Regions from separate parts of the Streptomyces sp. CA-288835 genome, predicted to be linked through region 3. Evidence: riboswitches for the same ligand, from Rfam matches in the RefSeq annotation. Region 3 holds a riboswitch; each other region holds the start of a gene.
What was found. Region 3 has a riboswitch for cyclic di-AMP ahead of ACQEVY_RS12120 (M23 family metallopeptidase). Riboswitches for the same ligand answer to the same signal wherever they lie in the genome.

Region 1 (5,799 bases), 3.4 Mb from region 3:
CTGGGCGGAGGAGGACGGGGAGCCGTTCATCTGGAAGTTCCCCGGCCAGTAGGGCAGTTGCTTCCACCGGCAGCCATCGATAAGGAAAGGAAGAGGAATGAAGAGATCCGCTGCCCTGACCGCCGGCGCCCTCTCCATAGCCGTACTCACCGGCCTGACCGCCTGCGGAGGCGGTGACTCGGAGACGGACGCGGCGGCGGACAAGCCCAAACCTGAGGCCTCGGCCACCCCTTCGAAGGGGCCGAACCCGGCTGATCGCCTGGCGAAGCTCATGGTCACCCAGGCCGAGATAGGCGGTGACTACGAAGTCGCGAAGGCAGACCTGGACCCGGAGTACGCCTTCGCCAAGTCTCAGGACGAGGTCACCCTCGACAAAGAGGTCTGCGCCCCACTGGCGTACGCGATGAACCAGCTCCCGCTGGGCGAACCGCAGGCCTTCCTCACCCATTTCGCGTCGATCAACCCGCTCACCAAACCGTCCAACTACATAACGCTCAACGCCTACGAGGAGGAGGGCAAGGCGGAGTCCGCCATGGCCGGCCTCTCCAAGGCGGTGGACTCCTGCGGCGCCGGCTTCACGGCCAAGGCGAACGGCAACAGCGGCAAGCACGACACCGTCACCGCGGAGAAGACCGATGCGGCAGGCGACGAATCCCTCGCCTTCAAGTCCACGATGACGTTCAGGGGGGTCACGCATACGGTGCACGGCGCGGCCGTACGCAGCGCCGACGTCGTCGCCGTCTACTTCTCAGTGAACGGCTCGGCCATCTCCAAGGGCTACCCCAGCGACACGAAGATCCCGGCGATGATCCTGAAGAAGCAGAACGCGAAGCTCGGTTGACGGGTGTGCGTCGGCCCGGGTACCTGGTACCCGGGCCGGTGTTCTGCTCAGGCCCGATACGGGCCCCGATCCCTCTTGATAAGGGCCGTTCTTAATAAGGGCCGTTGACGTTGTCGATCGAGCCGTATCGGTCGGCGGCGTAGTTGCAGGCGGCCACGATGTTGGCGACCGGGTCGAAGGGGTCCGTCGACGTGCCGGGCACGTGGTAGGCGCTGAAGGTCGGGTCGATGGTCTGCAGGAGGCCCTTGGACGGGGTGCCGGCCGCGGCGTTGGAGTCCCAGTTGTTGATGGCCTGCGGATTCCCGGACGACTCGCGCATGACGTTGCGGTGGATGCCGTCGTACGAGCCCGGAATCCCGTGCTGGGCCATGATGTCCAGGGCTTCCTTGATCCAGCCGTCGAGGTCGTTCGAGTACGTCTTCGCGGCGGCTTGCGTGGCAGCGGCGGGCGCCGCGGACTTGGCGGCCGCCGGGCTCGCGGCCGCCTTCTTCGTACCGACCGTCAGCGTGAGACCCGGCTTGATCATCGACGGGTTGTTCCCGATGACCGCACGGTTGGCCTTGTACAGCCCCTGCCAACCGCCGCTCGTGCCATGCTTCTTGGCGATCTTGGTCAAGGTGTCGCCCTTGGCCACCTTGTGCGTGACGAGCTCTACCTGCGGAGCGGCGGCTTGCGCGACCTGCGTGACCTGCCCCGACGGCTGGGCGGCGTGGGCACCGCTCACCGCCACGAACGGGAGCGCGAGCGCGACGCCACCCGTTCCTACGGGGACGAAGGCGCGGGCGATGCGGCTGACTCTCGTACGGCGGTGCTTACCTCGTGCGGGCATGACGAATTCCTCTCCGGCGCCTGCGAGGTGAGCTGTCGGGTTCGGGCGGGAGCTGCCCGGCCGCGCGGGGAGCGCGACTTCACCCCAAGCCGTTCCGGTTGCCCGGATCGGCGACTTACCTGGGTCCCCCGCTCCTGCCGTAGCGCGTGGACGAATGGGGTTCCGGAGCGGCGGCAGGATTAGGCGTTCCGTCCGGATCGAGACGTGAACGTATGCGAGAGCACACACCCGAAACAAGCCTCGAAATCCCGGTGCGCCCCTTATGAACTCGCTAAAACGAGGGGCAAATCGCCCGATTATTCCGGAACGCGACTCTCAACTTACGTTCTGCAAAGCAGAAGTTGTCGAGGTGCGCCTTCAACGCCCATTCCATCCGCACGTGACCCATTTCACGCGATCAAGTACCACTAAGACTGAACAAAGCGGCAATGTAGGCAACTCGGGCATTGCGCGTTCCTGGGGGCGGTCCGGGGCGGGGCTTGCAGAACCCCTTGCCGGTCGGCCCCTAGGCACGTTGACAGGCGACTGCCGCCATGCTGCGATGAGGCGCTTCCCAGCCGGACCTGCGGACCTGCGCCGCGTCGCATGCCGCTCAGGCACCGGATCGACGGCCACCTGACCGGGCGACGCCCGAAAGCAGAGCGAGGACCCATGCCGCAGCGCGCCGCGACCATCGTCGGCGGCGGAATCGGCGGCCTCGCGGCGGCCATCGCCCTGCACCGCCGGGGCTGGCGCGTCGAAGTCCTGGAACGTGCCCCGGAGTTCACCGAGATCGGCGCCGGCATCTCGCTGTGGCCGAACGCGCTGCACGCGCTTGAGGTGCTCGGCCTGGCCGACGACGTACGGGCACTCGGCGCCGTCGAGGCCGCAGGTGGCGTACGGGACCGCCGGGGCCGCTGGCTGTCCCGTACGGACAACGCGGAGCTGGCGCGCCGCTTCGGCCAACCCCTCGTGGTCCTGCACCGCGCGGACCTGTTGCGGGTGCTCACCGAGGCACTGCCCGCCGACAGCCTGCGGTCGAGCAGCGAGGTGTCCGCGGTCCGCGACGACGGCCACGGTCTGGTCGTCGATCACCGCGGGGGCACAGGGGGCGGGTCCCGGCCCGACGTCGTGGTCGGCGCCGACGGGCTGCGCAGTGCGGTCCGCCGCACCTTGTGGCCTCACGCGGCCGGCCCCAGGTACGCCGGTTACCCGGCCTGGCGCATGGTCACCGAGCCCTTCGCCGAGCCGCCCTCCGAGGGCGCGGCGATCTGGGGCCGTGGAGAGAGGTTCGGCTACACGGCGCTGCCGGGCGGGCGGATGTACTGCTTCGCGACGGCGTCGCTGCCGGAGGGAGCGGCCTCCGGCTCGTCCTCGCCCTCGCTCTCGTCCTCGTCCGAGCACGCCGAACTGCTGCGCCGGTTCGGGTCGTGGCCAGATCCCGTGCCCGCCCTGCTGGCCGCCGTCCCCACGGAGGCGGTGCTCCGGCACGACCTGTACGAGCTTCCGCCGCTGCCCACCTTCGTACGCGGCCGGGTCGCGCTGCTGGGCGACGCGGCCCATGCCATGACCCCCAACCTGGGCCAGGGCGCATGCCAGGCGCTGGAGGATGCGGTCACCCTCGCCCACTGCCTCGACGGCACCCCGGACGTTGGCGCCGCACTCCGCTCGTACGACCTGCTGCGCCGCCCGCGAACCCAGGCAATCACGCGCCGCTCCGCCCGCCTCGGCGCAGTCGGCCAGTTGGCGTGGCCGCCCGCGGTGCTGCTGCGCGACACGGCCGCCCGGCTGACGCCGACGCGGGCGACGCTGCGTTCGATGACGCCGGTGCTCGGCTGGACGGCGCCCGCTGACCCGGCGACCGCGACGAAGAGCGAGAGCAAGAACAAGGGCGAGAGCGAGAGCAAGGGCGACTGATGCCGGACTGGACGTATCACCCGCTGCGCGGCGCGGCCGCCGCTGTCCTCGGCCGTCGCCGTTCGCAGCGCACCGCACTGCGGCTGCTGGCCTCGATCGGCTCCCGTCCCGCCGGCGCACGGCTGATCGCCCGGGGGTTCGGCCACCGCCACCCGCCTGAGCGCCTCGCCGGTGAGATCGCCGGCGTACCCGTGACCGTCCGCCTCGGCATAACCGTCCCGCCCTCGCTCGCCCGCGACACGGTACGGGCCATGCCCCCGCTCGGGGCCGGCGTCGTCGAGGTGTCACCTGTCTCGGCGGCCGATGTGGAGACCGTACGGAAGGCCGCTGCCGGCCGCTCGATCCCGCTGGTCGTCCGCACCGGCGATCCGGAGACCGAGGCCGCCCTCAAGCCGTACGTCGACGGGTTCACGAGCGGCGACGACCCGGACGGCGTCCATGTGTCCGACCCGTACGGTGACAGGTTCACCAGCGGCGACGACCCGCACTTGGTCTACGTGTCCGACCCGTCGGTCACCGCCGCGGCCGCCGCGCTCGAGGAGCCGGGCGCCGTCGTGTTGGCCCGGCCCGAGGTGCTGGTCGAGGCCGGACCCGGCTGGTTCGCACGGGTCACCGAGGCGGCCACGCCCACCGCGCCCCCTCCGCGGCTACGGGACGTCGGCCGCGATCCGCGCCGCTGGCCCGCCTGGTGGTGGGCGCTGCTCGTCGGGCTCGGTATGACGGGCGCCGGACTCGGCGCCGCGGCGATCACACTCGGGCCGGTACTGCTCTGGTACGACCGCGACTACCTCGGCATGACGGTGCATCAACTGCACGCCGCCAACCACCACCTCGTCCACTTCCTCCAGCACGACCGGATCACCATGGCCGGCACGATGGCATCGATCGGCGCCCTCTACACCGGCCTCGCCGTGGGCGGCATCCGACGCGGCTGGCCCTGGGCCCGCGAGGTGTACCTGCTCTCGGGAGCGATCGGCTTCCCCACCTTGTTCTACTTCCTGGCCACCGGCTTCGTAGAACCCCTGCACACGGCCACTGCCCTCGTACTGTTCCCGATGTTCGTGGCCGCGGTCCGCCGCACCCCGCACACACCACGCTGGCACCTGCCCCCCGAGGGCCCGGAACCGGAACGCCGACGGGCCCTGACCGGCCAACTCCTGCTGATCGTCACGGGAGCGGGCCTGTTCATCGGCGGAGCGGTGATCTCGGTGGTGGGCCTGACCGGCGTCTTCGTACCGACCGACCTGACCTTCCTGGGCACGAGCGCGGAGGCGCTGGAAACCCTGAACCCCCGGCTTGTGCCGTTCGTCGCGCACGACCGGGCGGGGCTGGGCGGCGCCCTGATGTCCGCCGCGGTGGCCATCGTCCTGCTCAGCGCGTGGGGGTGGCGGCGGGGCGAGGCGTGGGTGTTCTGGACGCTGACTGCGGCTGCGGCGGCCGGCTTCTTGCCGGCGGTCGTGGTGCACAGCGTGATCCACTACACGGACTTCGTCCACTTGGCGCCGGTCTACTTCGGCATCGCTATTACGGGTACGGGCTTGCTGCTCGCGCGTCCGTACCTTTGCGCCAAGGCGTCGGCGGGGCCAGAGGGCTGACGGTGCGTCTCGGAGAACGCCCTGCCCCAGACACCCCGACCGTCGGCCCAGCCTGAGGGACAGGTCAGGTTCAGCTTTCGCTGGGCCACTCACCCGTCGGCCCACCCGAGCGGCTGGCTCGGCTCTCGCACCCCTAGCGCGGGCACTATCCGACCGGGGCACCGGACGGCAGCCGAACCTCTCCCGTGCCGCCGTCGAGCCGCTCGCGCAGGCACGCGAGCAGGACGCCCATCGGCGCCAGCGCCAAGGGCAGCAGCACAAGCGCCACCGCAACCGGGGTGATGATGACGAGGACGCCGGTGACCCACACGTTGTCCTCGGTGGTGGCCAGCATGAGCAGCCCCGCCCAGTGCGCCACATACGTCCCGAGCCACTTCAGCACGTTGAAGACCACGGCGACCGCGAGCGTGCCCAGCAGGAAGATCCCGGTGGTGTACAGACGTGCCGTACCGGTCAGCGTCCAGGAACGGCGCATCGCCGCCGTTGCCGAGGAGTTGTCCGCCACCCGTACCGCGGTGGCCAGTGAGAAACGGGCCAGAAGGACGCCTCCGAGCGCCCAGATCACGACGGGCAGGATCCGTCCCACCAGGATGAACTGCACGGTCGCGGGATCGTGGTACGTGGGCCACACAACCCCG
Region 2 (5,799 bases), 1.2 Mb from region 3:
GATCTCCATGACCCCGCCGGACGCGGTGACCCTGCCGCCCTCCTGCAACTCCGTTGCCCACTGCCCCAGTCCGTGCCGGAAGTCGTCGCGGGCGATGAGCCGTCCCCGGCGGTGGCCCGCCGACGCGCTCGAGGCATGCGCACTCGCTGTGTGCGCGGGGGCCACGGCCGCGAGGGCGGCACCGGCCGCCAGGGCTCCGAAGGCTCTGCGGGTCGTCATGGAGCGTCTCCTCGGCTGGCGTCAGGGCGGGACAGAAAGCGCTTGCCCGGAGATCTTGACGGCAGCCCGCCACCTCTGTCGACCCCGCGAACAAGCCGAAGGCCGGACCCGGGGATCAGGGGTCCGGCCTTCGGCGTGAGAGGGAGACGCGATCCGCCCGCGGCGGCGCTCAGGTGGCGTCAGGCGGAGACGCCGTGCGAGCGCAGGAACGCCATCGGGTCCACGTCCGAGCCGTAGTCCGGCGTGGTGCGGATCTCGAAGTGCAGGTGCGGGCCGGTGACGTTGCCGGTCGCGCCGGAGAGACCGATCTGCTGACCGGCGGTCACGGACTGCCCCTGTGAGACGGAAAGGGACGAAAGGTGGGCGTACTGGGCGTAGTGGCCGTCGTTGAGCTGGATGACGACCTGGTTGCCGTACGCGCCGCCCCAGCCGGCGGAGACGACAGTGCCCGCACCCACAGCCTTGAGCGACGTGCCGGTCGCGGCGGCGAAGTCGACGCCGGTGTGGTAGCCGCTGGACCACATGCCGCCCGACATCCGGTACGGCGTGCTGACGGTCGCGCCGTCGACCGGCATGGTGAAGCCACTCGAACTGCTGGGCGCCTCGGCGGCCTTGGCGGGCTCGGCCTTCTTCGCGGGTGCCTGGGGGGCCGCGGCCGTCTTGGGGGCCGCGGCCGCCTGGGGAGCCTTGGCCTCGTTGGCGCCGGAAGGCGCGGCGGCCTTCTTGCCGATCGTCAGCTTCTGGCCCGGGTGGATGAGCCCGGGGTCACTGCCGACGACCTGGCGGTTGTCGGCGTAGAGCTTCTTCCAGCCACCGCTGACATTCTGGGCGTTGGCGATCTTCGAGAGAGAATCGCCCGTCTTTACTTCGTACGTCCTGGTCGCGGCCTTCTTCTGAGCGGCGACCGGAGCGGACTCAACGGCCTTCTGGGAAACAGTTTCGGCCTTGTCGGAAACAGACGCGTTCGCGCTCTGCGGAGTCGCGGCCTGTGCGCCGGCGGCTCCCAGCAAAGGAAGTGCGAGAGCGGCGCCGCCTGTTGAGGCAACGGCGATCGAGCGGGTGAAACGCGCGGACTTCGGGCGGCGGTGCTTACCCTTCGCGGGCATGGCGAATTCCTCTCCGGCGCCTGCGAGGTGAGCTGTCGGGTGCGAGCTGGAGATGCCCGGCCGCGCTTTCGCGCAGCTTTACCCCAAGCCTGTTCCGGAGACCGGATCAGGCGTTGTACCTGTGGGTCCCCCGCTCCTGCCGTGTACGGATCGGTGTGCGGATTCCAGGCGGCGGCAGGATTAGGCGTCCGCCTGGATTGGTCGTGAACGTAAGCGAATAAGACGCGCAGGGACAAGCTTTGGGTTGCCTATGTGCCCCATTCTCTTGATCCTTGACCGAAATCGCCGTCACGCTCCGTGAATCACCGCTCTCCGGCTTTGCTGAAATCCCCTGTAAACGCGCTTGAATTACGTGAACATGGCGACAGCGGACCGTCACGAATATGACGCTGCTCACGCATCACGGATTCAGGAGTGCCCATTCCAGAGCGAGTTGGAATGAAGGCACTCCAATACGGACACAACTCTCAGATGCGACGCAGACGGAAAACTGCCGCATCAAGGTCCCCGCGCAGGCCGGTCCGAAGTCCGTGATGCAACAACACGGCACCTTTGTACACTTCGCCCGTTTCGAGGCATTCGTACGTCGCCACCGGGTCGAGCCCCCGCAGCCGTACGGGCGCCACGGGCTCGCCGTAACGCTGAGCCTGGAGCCAGGCAAGGACGACGACCTGGTCCTCATGGACGTACTGCACGGCGCTCAGCCCGCCCTCCGGTGCCCGCAGTCGGTAGAGGCCGCCACGCTGCACCACGGGCCGGATCTCCTTGTAGAGCGCCACCCAGTCCCGCGCCTCGGCGAGTTCCTCGTCACTCCACTCGGTCAGGTCACCACCGACCCCGAGCACTCCGGCCATGGAGCTCACAAAGCGGAAGCGCAGCGAACTCACGCGCCCGTTGAGCTGCTTGTTGGGGCTGTCGGTGACCCAGGCGGCCATGGCCCGCGCCGGGTGGATCTGACTGAAACCGTGCTGGATGGCGAGCCGGTCGAGCGGGTCGGTGTTGTCCGAGGTCCACACCTGGTCCGTACGCGCCATGACACCGAGGTCGATCCGGCCGCCACCACCGGAGCAGGACTCGAAGGCGACACCGGGGTGCGCGGCCCGCAGCCGGTCCAACAGGCCGTACAGGGCGTGCACATGGTCGACCCACAGCCGCTGCGGGTACGCCTCCCCGGGCCAGCCGGCGTCCGTGAAGCAGCGGTTGAAGTCCCACTTCACGTAGTCGATCGGAGCACTGGAGAGCAGCCCGTGAAGCTGCTCCCACAGGTACTCCTGGACGTCCTCGCGCGCGACGTTCAGTACGAGCTGATTACGCAGCTCTGTCTTCTTTCGTCCTGGTTGGTACTGAATCCATTCGGGATGCGCTCGATACAACTCACTGTCCGCATTGACCATTTCCGGCTCGACCCAGATCCCGAACTGCATGCCCAGGGCGTGCACGTCGTCGGCGAGGGGCTTGAGCCCGGCCGGGAAGCGGTCGGGGTTGGGCGTCCAGTCCCCGAGCCCGGCCCGGTCGCTGGTCCGCTTCCCGAACCAGCCGTCGTCGACCACGAACAGTTCCACGCCCATCGCCGCGGCCCGCCGGGCGAGCGCCCGCTGCTGTTCCTCGGAGATGTCGAACTCCGTGGCCTCCCAGGAGTTGTAGAGCACCGGCCGGTCCTGGTCCGCGTCCGGGATCACATACGCCCGCTGGTACGCGTGCCAGGCCCGGCTCGCCCCGCCGAAGCCGCCATCGCTCCACAGCCCCGCGAAGACCGGGGTGACAAAGCTCTCGCCCGGCTCCAGCCGCACCAGGCCGGATTCGTCGTACCCGGCGCCGCCGGTGATCTGCACGCGCGCGTCCGGGAGTTGGGCCACGGCGATCCGCCAGGAGCCGGACCAAGCGAGCGCGCACCCGTACACCTCGCCGTGCTCCTCGGTCGCCGCGCCCTCGACGTCCAGCGCGACCCACGGCAGATGCTGGTGCCCGGTGTGACCGCGCCGGCTGCCGATGACCTTCTCGCCGTACGTGAGGTCTGTTCGTACGAGCTGGGATTCGGCCGCCCAGCGCCCGTGCAGCTGCGACAGCCGCCAGCCCTCGCGCTCCGGCAGCGTCCAGGTCGCGGAGTCGGCGCGCAGGACCTCCAGGGCGGGCCCTTCGTTGGCGAGGGTCACCCAGCGCTCGACGACGTCGCTGGCGGGGCGCATCCGGTAGTGCAGCGTGATGCCGAGCCCGGAGTCGGAGAACCGCAGCCGCAGTTCGACCCCGTCCGATTCATCGGATTCATCCACTTCGTACGCCTCAAAGCGCCACTCCGTGCCGCGCCGCTCGTCCGTCCGCACGGACAGCGCCGGCCGTACGAAGCGGGGGCCGCCCTCGACCGGGTACTCCTCGTGCCCGTCGAGCGGGGACTCGAAGGGCCAGTACTTCGGTCCGGGAGCCGCGGCCAGCGCCTCGGCGTCCGCGAGCTCGATGCGCGGCCCCCAGTGCAGATGCAGCAGCTCGTCCTGGTCCGTGAGCCGCAGGGCATAACTGCTCGTGGGCCCCGAAAGCAGCCACGTACGACCGTCTTTGCCGATCTCCACCATCAAGTCCTCACAGATCCGAACAAGCTCGCTCAAGCACAACATCATCGCAGGCGTCCGCGCCTCGCCCGTACCGCCTGTGGACAACGCCCCGGCACCGCCTGTGGACAACTGAATGGCCCACGAACGCATGTCGTATGGTCGAGAGCGCGCCCCGCCGACAACAGCGTCGGCCGCCGACTGGGAGGAGCCCCCGTGACGCAGCAGGTCCCGTCGACCGAGCCCGAGCTGACCGGAGTGCGCAACTTCCGGGATGTGGGCGGCCTGCCGACCGAGGACGGCCGACGCGTGGCGCCCGGACGACTGTTCCGCAGCGGCCATCTCGCGCACGCGACCGAGGAGGACGCCGCGTTCCTCGCCTCACTGGGCCTGCACACGATCTTCGACTTCCGCAATGACGCGGACAAGAAGCTGGAGGGGCCCGACGTCGAGTTGCCGGGCGTGCGGAATGTGAACCTGCCGCTGACCGACCCGGCACACGGCGCCGAGTTCTGGACGATGGTCCGCGACGGCGATCTGGACCAGCTGCGCATGATCCTCGCGGACGGCAAGGCGGCGAACCGGATGATCGTGTCGTACCGCTCGATCATCAAGGGGCGCACGGCCGAGCACTCCCACGTACTGCACGCGATGGCCGAGGACAGCGTGCCCGCGCTGATGCACTGCGCGGCGGGCAAGGACCGCGCGGGCCTGTCCATAGCTATTACGCTCCTCGCCCTGGGCGTCGAGCGCGAGGCCATAGTGGCGGACTACCTGAAGTCGAACGCCCCCCACCGCCGCTACAAGGTGCGCCGCAGCGGCTCGGCGTCCTCGGCGTACTCCCCCGAGGTGATGGAGCTGCTCAGCCCGCTCTTCGACGCGCGCGCCGAGTACCTCGCGGCAGCGTTCGAAACGATCGAGGAGACCTGGGGCGACGTCGACACCTACCTGGAACAGGGCCTGCACGTAACCCCGAAGACGCGGGAGCGACTCCGGGAACGCTTCCTCGACTGACCTCCCGGCAGACTGACCGTCAGTCCGCCGCTCCGACGCCTCCTGAACTGCTTACTGGTTCTGCGCGCCCAGCGTGAACAGCAGATAGATGAAGGCCGCGAAGAGGTGCCCCACGGCCACGTAGATGATGAGCCGCACCCACAGAGCACGCGGGAACTTCTCTTCCATGTCCCTCATGAAGTCGCTCCAGGAGTCGTCGGGCCGAGGCACAGCGCTGCCGTAGGGCTCTGCAACAGGGTGTGCACGAAGAGCAGTTCGGCGCCGTCCCGGTCCGCGGCGGCGATCCGGTGCGGGGTCAGCGAGTCGAAGTGTGCGCTGTCGCCGGGCGTGAGCGCATGCGCGGTGTCCCCCAGGCGCAGCCGCAGCGCTCCCTTGAGGACGTACAGCCACTCCTCGCCGGGGTGGACGCGCACGATGTCGCCCTGCGCTCCATACGGGACGTGTACGCGCAGGGACTGCATGCCGCGCCCCGCCGCGCCGGCCTGCCAGTACGTCCAGCCGCCCGCCTGCGTGGGCTCCATGTCGGCGGCGCGGACGACCGCGTCCCGTTCGGGGACCGTCTCGCCGAGCAGCTCCGAGACCGTCGTACCGTAAGTACGGGCGAGCGCGAGCAGCATCGGCAGCGAAGGCTGGCGCCGCCCGGTCTCCAGACGGGAGAGATGGGCGGGCGACAGTCCGACGGCGCGGGCGGCGGCCTCCAGGGTGAGGGAGGCGCGGCGCCGCAGCTCACGCAGTTGCGGCGCGACGGAGGGCAGCTCGGCGGACGGCTCTTCGGCCGCCCCCGGCTCGGCGGGGCTCATGCCTCCATTCAGCCGGAGCTTTGCCTCACCGGCAAATCCCTTGCCTACGAGGCAAACACCGAAAGCACCGAAGGCGCGGCACCCCTACCTGTTGGCCACCGCCTGCTTCACCAGCGT
Region 3 (5,799 bases):
AGGAGGCCGCCAAGGCCCGACTGCGCCCCGACAACCGCGCGGTGCTCGTGTACGAGCCGATCGCCACCGACGAGGAGACCGCCACCGACGAGGAGAGCGCCCAGTGACCGAGGCCACCGTGACCATCGACTTCCATCCCCAGCCCCAGGCCGGCGAGGCCAAGCCCTGGGCCTTCCCGGCGCCCGAGCGCGGTGCGCTCGACAACGGCCTGACGGTGCTGCGCTGCCACCGCCCCGGCCAGCAGGTCGTCGCCGTGGAAATCCTCCTGAACGCACCGCTGGAGGCCGAGCCGCAGGGCCTGGACGGTGTCGCCACGATCATGGCGCGTGCGTTCTCCGAAGGCACCGACAAGCACTCAGCCGAGGAGTTCGCCGCCGAACTGGAGCGCTGCGGCGCCACGTTGGACTCGCACGCCGACCACCCGGGCGTACGGCTGAGCCTCGAGGTCCCGGTATCGCGGCTCCCGAAGGCGCTCGGTCTGCTCGCCGACGCCCTCAGGGCGCCCGCTTTCGAGGACAGCGAGGTCGAACGGCTCGTCCGCAACCGGCTCGACGAGATCCCGCACGAGACCGCCAACCCGGCCCGCCGCGCCGCCAAGGAGCTCTCCAAGCAGCTCTTCCCGGCGACCTCGCGCATGTCGCGCCCGCGCCAGGGCACCGAGGAGACGGTCGCGGCCATCGACTCGGCGGCGGTACGCGCCTTCTACGAGAAGCATGTACGCCCCGCCACGGCCACCGCGGTCGTCGTGGGCGACCTCACCGGTGTCGACCTCGACGGACTGCTCGGTGACACGCTCGGCGCCTGGACCGGCTCGCCGGCCGAAGCGCGTCCCGTGCCTCCGGTGACCGCCGACGACACCGGCCGCGTGGTCATCGTCGACCGCCCAGGAGCCGTGCAGACGCAGCTGCTCATCGGCCGCGTCGGCGCCGACCGGCACGACCGTGTGTGGCCCGCCCAGGTGCTCGGCACGTACTGCCTCGGCGGCACCCTCACCTCGCGTCTCGACCGCGTCCTGCGCGAGGAAAAGGGCTACACCTACGGTGTGCGGGCGTTCGGCCAGGTGCTGCGCTCCGCCCCGGACGGTACGGGCGTCGCGATGCTCGCCATCAGCGGCTCGGTGGACACCCCGAACACCGGCCCGGCGCTGGACGACCTCTGGAAGGTGCTGCGTACGCTCGCGGCCGAGGGTCTGACGGACGCCGAGCGCGATATCGCCGTACAGAACCTGGTGGGTGTGGCGCCGCTCAAGTACGAGACCGCGGCCGCCGTCGCCGGCACGCTCGCCGACCAGGTCGAGCAGCACCTGCCGGACGACTTCCAGGCGACCCTGTACCGCCAACTCGCCGCGACGGGCACCGTGGAGGCCACCGCGGCCGCCGTGAGCGCCTTCCCGGTGGACCGTCTGGTGACCGTCCTCGTCGGGGACGCCGCCCAGATCGAGGAGCCCGTCAAGGCCCTCGGAATCGGTGAAGTGAGCGTGGTCCCGGCCGAGTAGAGCCGCCGCACATCCCAGGGACCCTGGAGGCTGATGAGCCTCCAGGGTCCCTCTTTGTCCAAATTGATTGGATTGGTTGCGAGTTGGTATGGAGGTTGTGTGTCTGGCCTGTGGCGTGCGCTACAAAAGCCGTCATCCGTTTGTTATTTGAGAGATGACCCGCTTAGCGTCAGTCCGGCTGTCCGTCAGGCACTGCGCCGCACCCGCGGCACCGGACAGTCATCGCCGAGTCCCCGTACGGCGCGAGCCAGGGGAGCCGGGGACCCATCGCAGTCCCTGGGGTGAATCGGGCGCCCTCCAGGAGGGGGCCCGTAGGAGACCTTCCTGCTCCGAACCCGTCAGCTAACCCGGTAGGCGAGAAGGAAGGAAAGGACAAGCCACTTCATGGCGTTCACCCGCGCCACCGGGAAGCACCGTCGCCCGAGCCGTACGAAGCGCACGTCCTCGAGGACCGTTGGCGTAGCGACACTCGCCACCACCGGTGTCATCGGCACTCTGGCCGCCCCGGCGTTCGCCGGCCCGTCCACTGCCAAGCAGACAGGGCTGACCCAGGCCGTCACCATGGGCGACTCGGTCGCCGACCAGATCGACGCCCAGGCCCACGCCCAACGGCAGGCCGCCGAGGAGGCCGCCGCCCGTCAGGCAGCGGAAGAGGCCGCCAAGAAGCGGGCCGCCGAGCAGAAGGCCCGCGCCGAGGCGAAGGCCAAGGCGGAGCGTGCGGCCGAGGAGCGCGCCGCCCGTGAGGCCGAGCGCAAGCGCCTGCTCAACTCCTTCGTCTCGCCGATCAGCGACTCGTACGTCTCGACCGGCTACAAGGCCGGCGGCTCCGTCTGGTCGTCGGGCAGCCACACCGGCGTCGACTTCCACGCCGCCAGCGGCACGACCGTCCGCTCCGTGGGCGCCGGCACCGTCGTCGAGGCCGGCTTCGAGGGCTCGTACGGCAACCAGGTCGTCATCAAGATGAACGACGGGACGTACACGCAGTACGCCCACATGTCGTCCCTCTCCGTCTCCGTCGGCCAGAGCGTCACCCCGGGCCAGCAGATAGGCCTCTCCGGGGCGACCGGCAACGTCACCGGAGCGCACCTGCACTTCGAGGCGCGTACGTCCCAGGAGTACGGCTCGGACATGGACCCCGTCGCCTACCTCCGCTCGCACGGCGTGAACCTCTGACGACTCACCGCACCCTTCCCGAGGGCCCCGGCTCGCCGAGCCGGGGCTTTCGTGCGTCTTGACCGGACGTCTGCCTGTTCTGCGCGACTATGTGTCCAAAAAAACGCCATGGATTCCGGCCCGCCATCGGAATTTCCCGCACTCTGCAATAGAGTCACCGAACGAGCGTCAATCGACCGCGTTTCGCGGGGATTAAGGCGGAGGTCCGGTCATGCGTATTCCCGCGCACTCGGTATGCACGGCGATCCGTGACGACATCGTGGCGGGTGTCTACGAACGCGGCAGCCGGCTCACCGAGGAACTCCTCGCGCGTCGCTACGGCGTCTCGCGGGTCCCCGTGCGGGAGGCGCTGCGCACGCTGGAGGCAGAGGGCTTCGTCGTCACCCGCAGGCATGCGGGCGCGTGCGTCGCGGAACCCACCGAGCAGGAGGCCGCGGACCTGCTGGAGATGCGCATGCTCCTGGAGCCGCTGGGCGCCGCGCGCGCCGCACAGCGGCGTACGGAGGCGCACCTCAAGGTGCTGCGAGGCCTCGTCAGGCTGGGCCAGGAGCGGGCCAGGAAGGGCCAGGGCGAGGATCTGCGCTCGCTGGGCGGCTGGTTCCACGAGACGCTCGCACAGGCCTCCGGCAGCCCCGCGCTGACCTCGATGCTCACCCAGCTGCGGCACAAGATCGCCTGGATGTACGCGGTCGAGGCGCCGGCCCATCCCGCCGAGTCCTGGTCGGAGCACGGCGGCATCGTGGACGCCGTCGCGCGCGGCGACAGCGAGCGGGCCCGGGCGATCACGGCCTTGCACACCGAGCGGGCGACGGCCGCGCACCGGCTGCGCTTTCCCGGGCACGGTGATCGCGTGGAGCGTGTGAGGACTTCGCAACACCCCGTAAACACGGCGAGCCTGCGGCATTAACAGTGGCGCCGTATACAAAGGGGGAGTAATTCGCGGGGGATTATTTCTGCTGCCCGCAACCTGGAATTGCAAAGGGCCCGCCCGGTATTTCGGGCGAGCCCTTTTGGTGCGCGTGCGGGACGGCGTCTTTTGAACGCGACCCTTGAGTCACACAGTTTCGGGCAGCTCTTCGAGCCCTTCCGAAACCAGCTTGGCCAAGCGGTCGAGCGCGGCGTCCGCGCCCTCGGCGTCGGAGGCCAGGACGATCTCCTCGCCGCCCTTGGCGCCCAGGCCGAGCACCGCGAGCATGGACGCGGCGTTGACGGGGTTGCCGTCCGCCTTGGAGATCGTCACAGGGACGCCGGCGGCCGTGGCCGCGCGGACGAAGATGGAGGCGGGGCGGGCGTGGAGGCCCTCGGCCCAGCCGACGTTGACGCGGCGCTCAGCCATGTGATGCTGCCCTTCAGGTGTGCTCAGGTGTGCTCAGGTTGTCTAGACCACTATTCCATACGTGAAGCGCCCCCCGGCGGGCGCCGGCCCGGCAGAGGCCACGAGCCCATGCGGGGGCCCGAGTCGGGCCCCGGACTGCCTCGCGCCATTGTCGGACACGAGCCGTACTCTGGGGCCCATGCAGACCTCGTCGGATCGGCACGAGTATCCCGCCCACTGGGAGGCCGACGTCGTGCTGCGCGACGGCGGCACCGCGCGCATCCGGCCGATCACGGCCGACGACGCCGACCGCCTGGTCAGCTTCTACGAGCAGGTGTCCGACGAGTCGAAGTACTACCGCTTCTTCGCGCCGTACCCGCGCCTGTCCGCCAAGGATGTCCACCGCTTCACGCACCACGACTTTGTGGACCGGGTGGGACTCGCGGCCACGGTCGGCGGCGAGTTCATCGCCACCGTACGCTACGACCGCATCGACGCCGAGGGGCTGCCCGCCTCGTCTCCCGCCGACGAGGCCGAGGTCGCCTTCCTCGTGCAGGACGCCCACCAGGGCCGCGGTGTGGCCTCAGCGCTGCTGGAGCACATCGCCGCGGTGGCCAGGGAGCGCGGCATCCGCCGGTTCGCCGCCGAGGTGCTGCCCGCCAACAGCAAGATGATCAAGGTGTTCACGGACGCCGGCTACCAGCAGCAGCGCAGCTTCGAAGACGGCGTCGTACGCCTGGAGTTCGACCTGGAACCCACCGACCGCTCACGCGCGGTGCAGTGGGCCCGGGAGCAGCGGGCCGAGGCGCGGTCCGTGGCGCGGCTCCTCGCGCCCGGTTCGGTCGCCGTCATCGGGGCGGGCCGCGCGCCCGGGGGAGTGGGGCGCAGCGTCCTGGACAACCTCCGCGACGCCGGGTTCGGCGGACGGCTGTACGCGGTGAACAGGGCCCTCCAGGAGAAGGAACTCGGCGGGGTCACGGCGTACCGCTCGATCCGCGACATCCCCGACCCCGTCGATCTCGCCGTGGTCGCCGTCCCGGCCGAGCACGTCCCTCAGACCGTCGCCGACTGCGGTGAACACGGCGTGCAGGGGCTCGTCGTACTCACCGCGGGGTACGCCGAGAGCGGCCCCGAAGGACGGGAGCGCCAGCGTGAACTCGTGCGCCACGCGCGCGCGTACGGCATGCGCATCATCGGACCCAACGCCTTCGGGGTCATCAACACCGCACCGGATGTACGGCTCAACGCCTCGCTCGCGCCCAAGATGCCGCGGGCCGGACGCATCGGTCTGTTCGCGCAGTCCGGTGCCATCGGGATCGCGCTGCTGTCCCGGCTGCAGCGGCGCGGCGGCGGCGTCACAGGCGTGACCGGGGTGTCGACGTTCATCTCGTCGGGCAACCGCGCGGACGTGTCCGGCAACGACGTACTGCAGTACTGGTACGACGACCCCGACACCGATGTCGCGCTGATGTACCTCGAATCCATCGGCAACCCAAGGAAGTTCACGCGCCTCGCGCGCCGGACCGCCGCGGCCAAGCCGCTCGTAGTGGTGCAGGGGGCACGGCACAGCGGGTCCGCGCCTCCCGGCCATGCCGTACGAGCCACACGGCTGCCGCACGCGACCGTGTCCGAGCTGCTGCGGCAGGCCGGGGTGATCAGGGTGGACACGATCACCGAGCTCGTCGACGCCGGGCTGCTGCTGGCCCGCCAGCCGCTCCCCGCCGGACCGCGTGTGGCGATCCTCGGGAACTCCGAGTCGCTGGGGCTGCTCACGTACGACGCCTGTCTTGCCGAAGGGCTTCAGCCGTTGCCGCCG
Region 4 (5,799 bases), 2.8 Mb from region 3:
GCGTCACCACAAGCGTCGCCTCATCCAGCCGGACTTCCTCACGCTCGCCGCGTCCCGCCTCAAGCCCGGTGCGCTGTTGCACTGTGCCACGGACTGGGAGCCGTACGCCGAGGTGATGCTCGAAGTCCTCAGCGCGCACCCGGACTTCGAGAACACCCAGCCGGACGGCGGCTACGCGCCCCGCCCGGACTTCCGTCCGCTGACCCGTTTCGAGAGCCAGGGCCTGGACAAGGGCCATGTGGTGCACGACCTGCTGTTCCACCGCGTGCCGCACCGCACCCCAAACGGCGCCCGACGCAGCACCCCATAAGCCATCCCGAACCCAGCGAACCCAGCGGGGCGCAAACGTACCGTCGCGTGCCCACCCCCTCCCTGGTTAGGGTCGATGTTGTGGCCACCAGTCCCCCGTATCCGGCGTACCCGCCGTACCCCCCACCCCCCGGCACCCCGGTCGGAGGCACCCGGCGGCATACGCACTGGTGGCGCCGCAGATGGGTGCGTTACGGCGCGCTGATCACCCTGCTCGCCCTCTCCGGTCTCGTCATCCTGGCCCTGGTCCGCGAACAGACCGGCACCGAGGGCTTTTTGGTGGGCCTCGGCCTCGCCGTGCTGCCCGTCCCGCTGCTGATCGCCGCGTTCCGCTGGCTGGACCGGGTCGAGCCGGGCCCCTGGCGGAACCTGACGTTCGCGTTCGCCTGGGGGGCCTGCGCGGCGGCGCTGATCGCGATCGTGGCGAACAGTTTCGCGACGCGTTGGATAGCCACGGCCACCGCGGACCCCTCCAGCGCCGACACGATCGGCGCGACCGTCATAGCGCCCATCGTGGAGGAGAGCGCGAAGGCCGCCGCCGTCTTACTCGTCTTCCTGTTCCGCAGACGGGACTTCACCGGCATCGTCGACGGCGTAGTGATAGCCGGAGTCACCGCGACCGGCTTCGCGTTCACCGAGAACATCCTCTACCTCGGCACCGCCTTCGGCACCGACCAGCTGAGCGGCGACGGCGGCATCGCCTCCGTCACCGCCGCCACCTTCTTCGTACGCGTGATCATGTCGCCCTTCGCGCACCCGCTGTTCACCGTGCTCACCGGCATCGGCTTCGGCATCGCGGCGCTCTCCGCGGACCGCCAGCACATACGACGCGTGCTCCTGCCCTTCACGGGCCTGCTGCTGGCGATGGGCATGCACGCCCTCTGGAACGGCTCGTCGACCTTCGGCACGTACGGCTTCTTCGCGGTGTACGCGGCCTTCATGGTGCCCGCGTTCGGCCTGCTGACCTGGCTGGCCATCTGGACCCGGCAGCGCGAACTCGGCACGATCCGCACCGAACTGCCCGCGTACGCGATGGCGGGCTGGCTGACGGTTCCCGAGCCGTTCGTGCTGGGCTCGATGAAGGCGCGGAGGCTGGCCCGCGAGTGGGCCACGCATCACGGCGGCCGCCCGGCGGGGCGGGCGGTCGCGGAGTACGAGGCGTACGCGACCTCTCTCGCGTTCCTCCGCCACCGGGGGCGCCGCGGCCGCGCGGGCACCGATTTCGTCGTACGGGAACGGGAGTTGCTCAACGAGCTCTGGGCCCGCCGTGAGCTGGCTCGCCCCGCGCTGGCGTACGCGGCCCGGGCCACGGCTCCGCCGCCGGCGCCGCCGCCGTGGCCGACGTACGGGAACTCGTACGGGCAGGCGTCGCCCTACCCGGCGTACAACCCCTACCGGAACTAGGCGCTCCGCTGGAGGTGCAGTGATTCGGCTGCGGGCCGGTGGGGGCTGGTCGCGCCCACGCGGCGGAGCCGCAAATCGACGCAGCCCCGCGCCCCTATCGGGGCCTGCGGCCCCTCAAGCGGGCGCGGTACCGCACTGGGCTTCACCAAAGCCGCCCAGCCCGGAACCAGGCGAAAACCAAGACGCCACCCGCTTCTCGTCCGAAAGCGAATGGCGTCAAAGATCTTGCAGGACTTACGGGTTGAGCCCCTTGCTCCGCAGCCAAGCCATCGGGTCGATCCCATCCCCGCCCGACGTCTTGACCTCCATGTGGAGGTGCGCCCCGGTGACATTGCCGGTCGCGCCGACGCGGCCGATGACCTCGCCCGTGCTGACCTTCTGGCCGACGCTGACGCTGATCGAGGACTGGTGGGCGTACCAGACCTCCGTGCCGTCGTCGAGCTTGAGCTTGGTGAGGTAGCCGTACGAGCCGTTCCAGCCGGCCTCGGTGATGGTGCCGCTGTGGACGGCCTTGAGCGGCGTGCCCGAGGGAGCGGCGAAGTCCAGGCCGGTGTGGGTCCCGGAGGACCACAGCGCGCCGGACTGCCCGAAGGTCGAGGTGATGGTGTACGAGGACGTCGGCAGCGCGAAGCTCTTGGCGAGCTCGGCGAGGCGCTCCGCCTCAGCCTTCTGCCGGGCCTCCTCCGCCGCCTTCTCCTTGGCGGCTTCGGCCTTGGCCTTGGCCTCTTCCCGCTCCTTGGCGGCCTGGTCGGCGGCCTTCTTCGCGGCGGCGGTCGCCGCGGCCTGCCGGGCCTCCTGGTCCACCTGATCCTGCTGGCGCTCGGCCTGGAGGATGATGCGGGCGCGCAGGGCCTCGCCTGCGTCGGAGTTGCCCTGCTCGGCGTCCGCGGTGCTCAGACCGGCGTGGGTGAGCGGAGTCGTGGAACCGGGCTCTTCGTCCGTGTCGCCCGAGATCAGCGGAAGGTCGGGAAGCGTGATCGAGACCGGCGGCTTGCCGGTGTTCGCGCTGGCCATGCCGCCCGCGCTGACGGCGGCGATGACGCCGACGCCCAGAACCGTGGAGCTGCGTGCGAGGCCTCCGCCGCGCTGCTTGCCGACGCGGTGCCTGCCGCGTACGGGCTTGAGGGAATCCTCAGAGGGGTTCCACTCCTCCCAGGTCTCCTCGTCCTGGCGTTTGCCGTAGCCGAATGTGTCGGGCTCCTCATTCGGCGCGAACGAAGTCTGGGGGGCAGGCCGGTTGGACGCCACGTAGGCGCACTCCTTTCCTTCCTTCCGCCTACCGGGTTAGCTGACGGGTTCGGAGCAGGAAGGTCTCCTACGCGCGTTGCTCACGGTGTCTCCACCGGAACAACGCCCGATTCACCCCAAGTTGGTGGTTCCCCGGTTCCCTTGCGGGATTCGGCGCGTGCGCACGGAGCCGACTCTTGTGTCGGCTGGGACGACCGCGCTGCGTTATCGAACGTTAATAGAGGCAGGCCCTGGATTCCAAGCTGTTCTGGAGATTCGTTGGCAGTCTTGGCCTGGACTTTCAGGTCATCACTGGGATGAATCGGGCGAGTTGATCGTGACTCAGCTCCAATTCACTGCTGTGACTGCTGTTGACAATGTTTCAGTTGTTATGCGGAGTGGGTTCGTCCGACTACGGAAGGTGATACGACGCCGCCTCCGGCATCATGCGTCCGCCTCACCAGTCGCCCTCACGGTCTCCGGACCGCCAGCAGCGCCATGTCGTCCGTCGCGCCGCCGACTCCCGTATGCCGTACGACTTCCTCCACGAGCGTGGCCAGCAGCGCCCGGGGTCCGTGGAAGGTCCGGCCCGCGAGCCTGTCCGCCGGGTCGAAGAAGACGCCGTGCCGGTCCCGGGCCTCGGTCACCCCGTCCGTGTAGAAGAGCAGGGTGGCTCCGGCGGGGAACGGGACCTCCTGCGCCCGGTCGGGCCACGGGCCCAACTCGCCCATCCCGAGCGGCAGTGCGGGGTCCTCGTCCTTCAGCGTGTCCAGCGAGCCGTCGCCGTAGAGCATGAGCGGCCCCGGGTGGCCGCGGTGGACGAGGCGTACGACGGCGTCGGCGTGCGGGATTTCGGCCAGTACGGCGGTGGTGAAGCCCTCGAACGCCTCGAGGCCGCCGCGCCGGGCGGCCTCGCGCACCAGTGCTCGCTCCAGCCGCTGCGCCACCGCCTCCAGGGTCGCCTCCTGCTCGGCGGCCTCCCGGAAGGCCCCGATGAGCACGGCCACGGCCGCCACCGCGCCCATGCCCTTCCCGCGTACGTCGCCGACGACGAGCCGTACGCCGTGCGGGGTGTCCTGCACGGCGTACAGGTCGCCCCCGATGAACGCGTCCGCCTGCGCCGCCTCGTACCGCGCCGCGATGTCGAGCCCGCCGATCCGTTCGGCCGGTTCGGGCAGTACGGCGCGCTGGGCCGCCTCCGCGATCTCGCGGGCGGAGGCGAGACGTTGGTCACTGCGGCGCACGAGGCGGTTGATGGCGAGCGCCAGCACGGCAACCGCGGTCGCGGTGGCCACCTCGGTGGCGGCGCCCACGTCGAAGTCGCCCCTGATGTGCAGCAGGGACAGGGCGGCGACGGAGACGACTCCGGTGCGCAGCGTGTTGGCGAAGGTGGAGAGGGGCGCGGCGATGAGCGGGGCGACCGTGAAGAAGGGCACCGCGGTGAAGGGAGGAGGGGTGAGGAGGTCGTAGCAGACGCCCGCGATGATCAGCAGCACCGGGAGGGCCTGGACGAGGGTGCGGAGGTACGCGACGCTCCGTCCGCCAGTCTCCACTTCTCCGGGCCCCGCCACTGGTCTCCTGCCCTTCACCGCGTCACCGCGCTCCGTCCAGGGTTCCCGGCGGGTGGTCGGGGGGCGACCTGTGCGGGCCGAGTGGGTGAGCGTTGCCATCGGGACAGGACCGGCGGGAACCCCGGAAAGCACTCAGGGCCGGAACCCGTAGGTTCCGGCCCTGAGTGTTCAGTAGCGGGGACAGGATTTGAACCTGCGACCTCTGGGTTATGAGCCCAGCGAGCTACCGAGCTGCTCCACCCCGCGTCGGTAAGACCAGTGTACGCCATCCGCGGGACGCTCAGCACACGGGTTTTCGCTCCCCGCTCTTAACCGAGCCGGCACCCTGCCTTCCACCGACCCTCAACCGAGCAGATGGCGGTTGGGCTCGGCGGCCCGTTCCGCGTATTCCGGGAGTACGACGACCTCGGCGCCCTCGGCGGCCAGCAGACCGCTGCCGTCCGCGGACCGGACGAACGTGTCCGGCTCGCGCCAGGCGGTGACCACGCGGCGTACTCCCGCGTCGAGGATCAGCCGGGCGCAGGGGGCGGGCCGGGAGGCGCGGCGGGCACAAGGTTCCAGGCTGCTGTAGACGGTGGCGGTGGGCAGGCGCGGATCGGCCGGGTCGAGCTTCGCGAGCGCGGCCTCCTCGGCGTGCGAGACCGGGTCGGACTCGCGGGAGTAGCCGCGGGCCAGTTCCGTACCGTCCGCGGCGACGACGACCGCGCCGACGCTGAACGCGGTCCGCGAGGGCGGGCACTGGGCGGCGAGCTCGCAGGCGATCTCCAGCCAGTGACGGTCGGCGGCGGAGGCGAGCCCGCCCGCTCCGGGCGCCGTGGGCACGTAGCGCATGAGCACCACATCGCCTACGGGCCGCGTCTCCACCAACCGCATCCGGTTGCGGATCCCGCCCGGGTAGCCGCCGGGTCCGAACATCCGGGGGGCGTCCGGCTGCCCCACGAGGAGGGGCGCGAGAGCGAGTTGCAGCTCGTCTGCGAGGCCCTCCTGGAGCAGCTGTGTGTGCACGCGCCCGCCGCCCTCGACCATGAGCCGCCGTACGCCTCGTACGTCGTGAAGGTGCTCGAGTACGGTCGGCCAGTCGAGCTCCGGGCCGACGGGGACGACGTCGACGCCCAGGCCGCGGAGGGCAGCGGTGGCTTTCGGGGCGCCCTGGTCCGTCGTGTACACGACCTTCTCGCCGCCCGTGGACCAGAAGTTGAGGGCCGGGTCCAGGTCTCCGCCGCCGCTGACGGTGACCTTCAGCGGGTACTCCGGGCGGCCTTCCGCGACCCTGGCCGCGCGCCGCTCG

Region 1: linked by a shared signal. The riboswitch ahead of ACQEVY_RS27660 (transglycosylase SLT domain-containing protein) and the one ahead of ACQEVY_RS12120 (M23 family metallopeptidase) in region 3 are both predicted to bind cyclic di-AMP.
Region 2: linked by a shared signal. The riboswitch ahead of ACQEVY_RS06905 (M23 family metallopeptidase) and the one ahead of ACQEVY_RS12120 (M23 family metallopeptidase) in region 3 are both predicted to bind cyclic di-AMP.
Region 4: linked by a shared signal. The riboswitch ahead of ACQEVY_RS24945 (M23 family metallopeptidase) and the one ahead of ACQEVY_RS12120 (M23 family metallopeptidase) in region 3 are both predicted to bind cyclic di-AMP.

Annotation. Positions count from the first base shown of each region.
Region 1 covers NZ_JBNJMW010000001.1:6,060,288-6,066,086, reverse strand. The annotation lists gene ACQEVY_RS27670 (hypothetical protein) at 1-52, shown strand, start outside; gene ACQEVY_RS27665 (hypothetical protein) at 98-841, shown strand; gene ACQEVY_RS27660 (transglycosylase SLT domain-containing protein) at 933-1,670, opposite strand; cyclic di-AMP (ydaO/yuaA leader) riboswitch at 1,675-1,825, opposite strand; gene ACQEVY_RS27655 (FAD-dependent monooxygenase) at 2,322-3,566, shown strand; gene ACQEVY_RS27650 (hypothetical protein) at 3,566-5,161, shown strand; gene ACQEVY_RS27645 (hypothetical protein) at 5,307-5,799, opposite strand, start outside.
Region 2 covers NZ_JBNJMW010000001.1:1,504,669-1,510,467, forward strand. The annotation lists gene ACQEVY_RS06900 (DUF6250 domain-containing protein) at 1-219, opposite strand, end outside; gene ACQEVY_RS06905 (M23 family metallopeptidase) at 399-1,325, opposite strand; cyclic di-AMP (ydaO/yuaA leader) riboswitch at 1,328-1,491, opposite strand; gene ACQEVY_RS06910 (alpha-galactosidase) at 1,793-3,892, opposite strand; gene ACQEVY_RS06915 (tyrosine-protein phosphatase) at 4,085-4,882, shown strand; gene ACQEVY_RS06920 (DUF6126 family protein) at 4,934-5,059, opposite strand; gene ACQEVY_RS06925 (helix-turn-helix domain-containing protein) at 5,056-5,682, opposite strand; gene ACQEVY_RS06930 (aspartate aminotransferase family protein) at 5,767-5,799, opposite strand, start outside.
Region 3 covers NZ_JBNJMW010000001.1:2,670,811-2,676,609, reverse strand. The annotation lists gene ACQEVY_RS12130 (M16 family metallopeptidase) at 1-107, shown strand, start outside; gene ACQEVY_RS12125 (M16 family metallopeptidase) at 104-1,495, shown strand; cyclic di-AMP (ydaO/yuaA leader) riboswitch at 1,709-1,866, shown strand; gene ACQEVY_RS12120 (M23 family metallopeptidase) at 1,880-2,668, shown strand; gene ACQEVY_RS12115 (GntR family transcriptional regulator) at 2,880-3,575, shown strand; gene ACQEVY_RS12110 (HPr family phosphocarrier protein) at 3,723-4,004, opposite strand; gene ACQEVY_RS12105 (GNAT family N-acetyltransferase) at 4,183-5,799, shown strand, end outside.
Region 4 covers NZ_JBNJMW010000001.1:5,508,130-5,513,928, reverse strand. The annotation lists gene trmB (tRNA (guanosine(46)-N7)-methyltransferase TrmB) at 1-310, shown strand, start outside; gene ACQEVY_RS24950 (PrsW family intramembrane metalloprotease) at 391-1,713, shown strand; gene ACQEVY_RS24945 (M23 family metallopeptidase) at 1,948-2,961, opposite strand; cyclic di-AMP (ydaO/yuaA leader) riboswitch at 2,972-3,127, opposite strand; gene ACQEVY_RS24940 (PP2C family protein-serine/threonine phosphatase) at 3,411-4,610, opposite strand; tRNA gene ACQEVY_RS24935 (tRNA-Met) at 4,684-4,757, opposite strand; gene ACQEVY_RS24930 (dihydrofolate reductase family protein) at 4,854-5,799, opposite strand, start outside.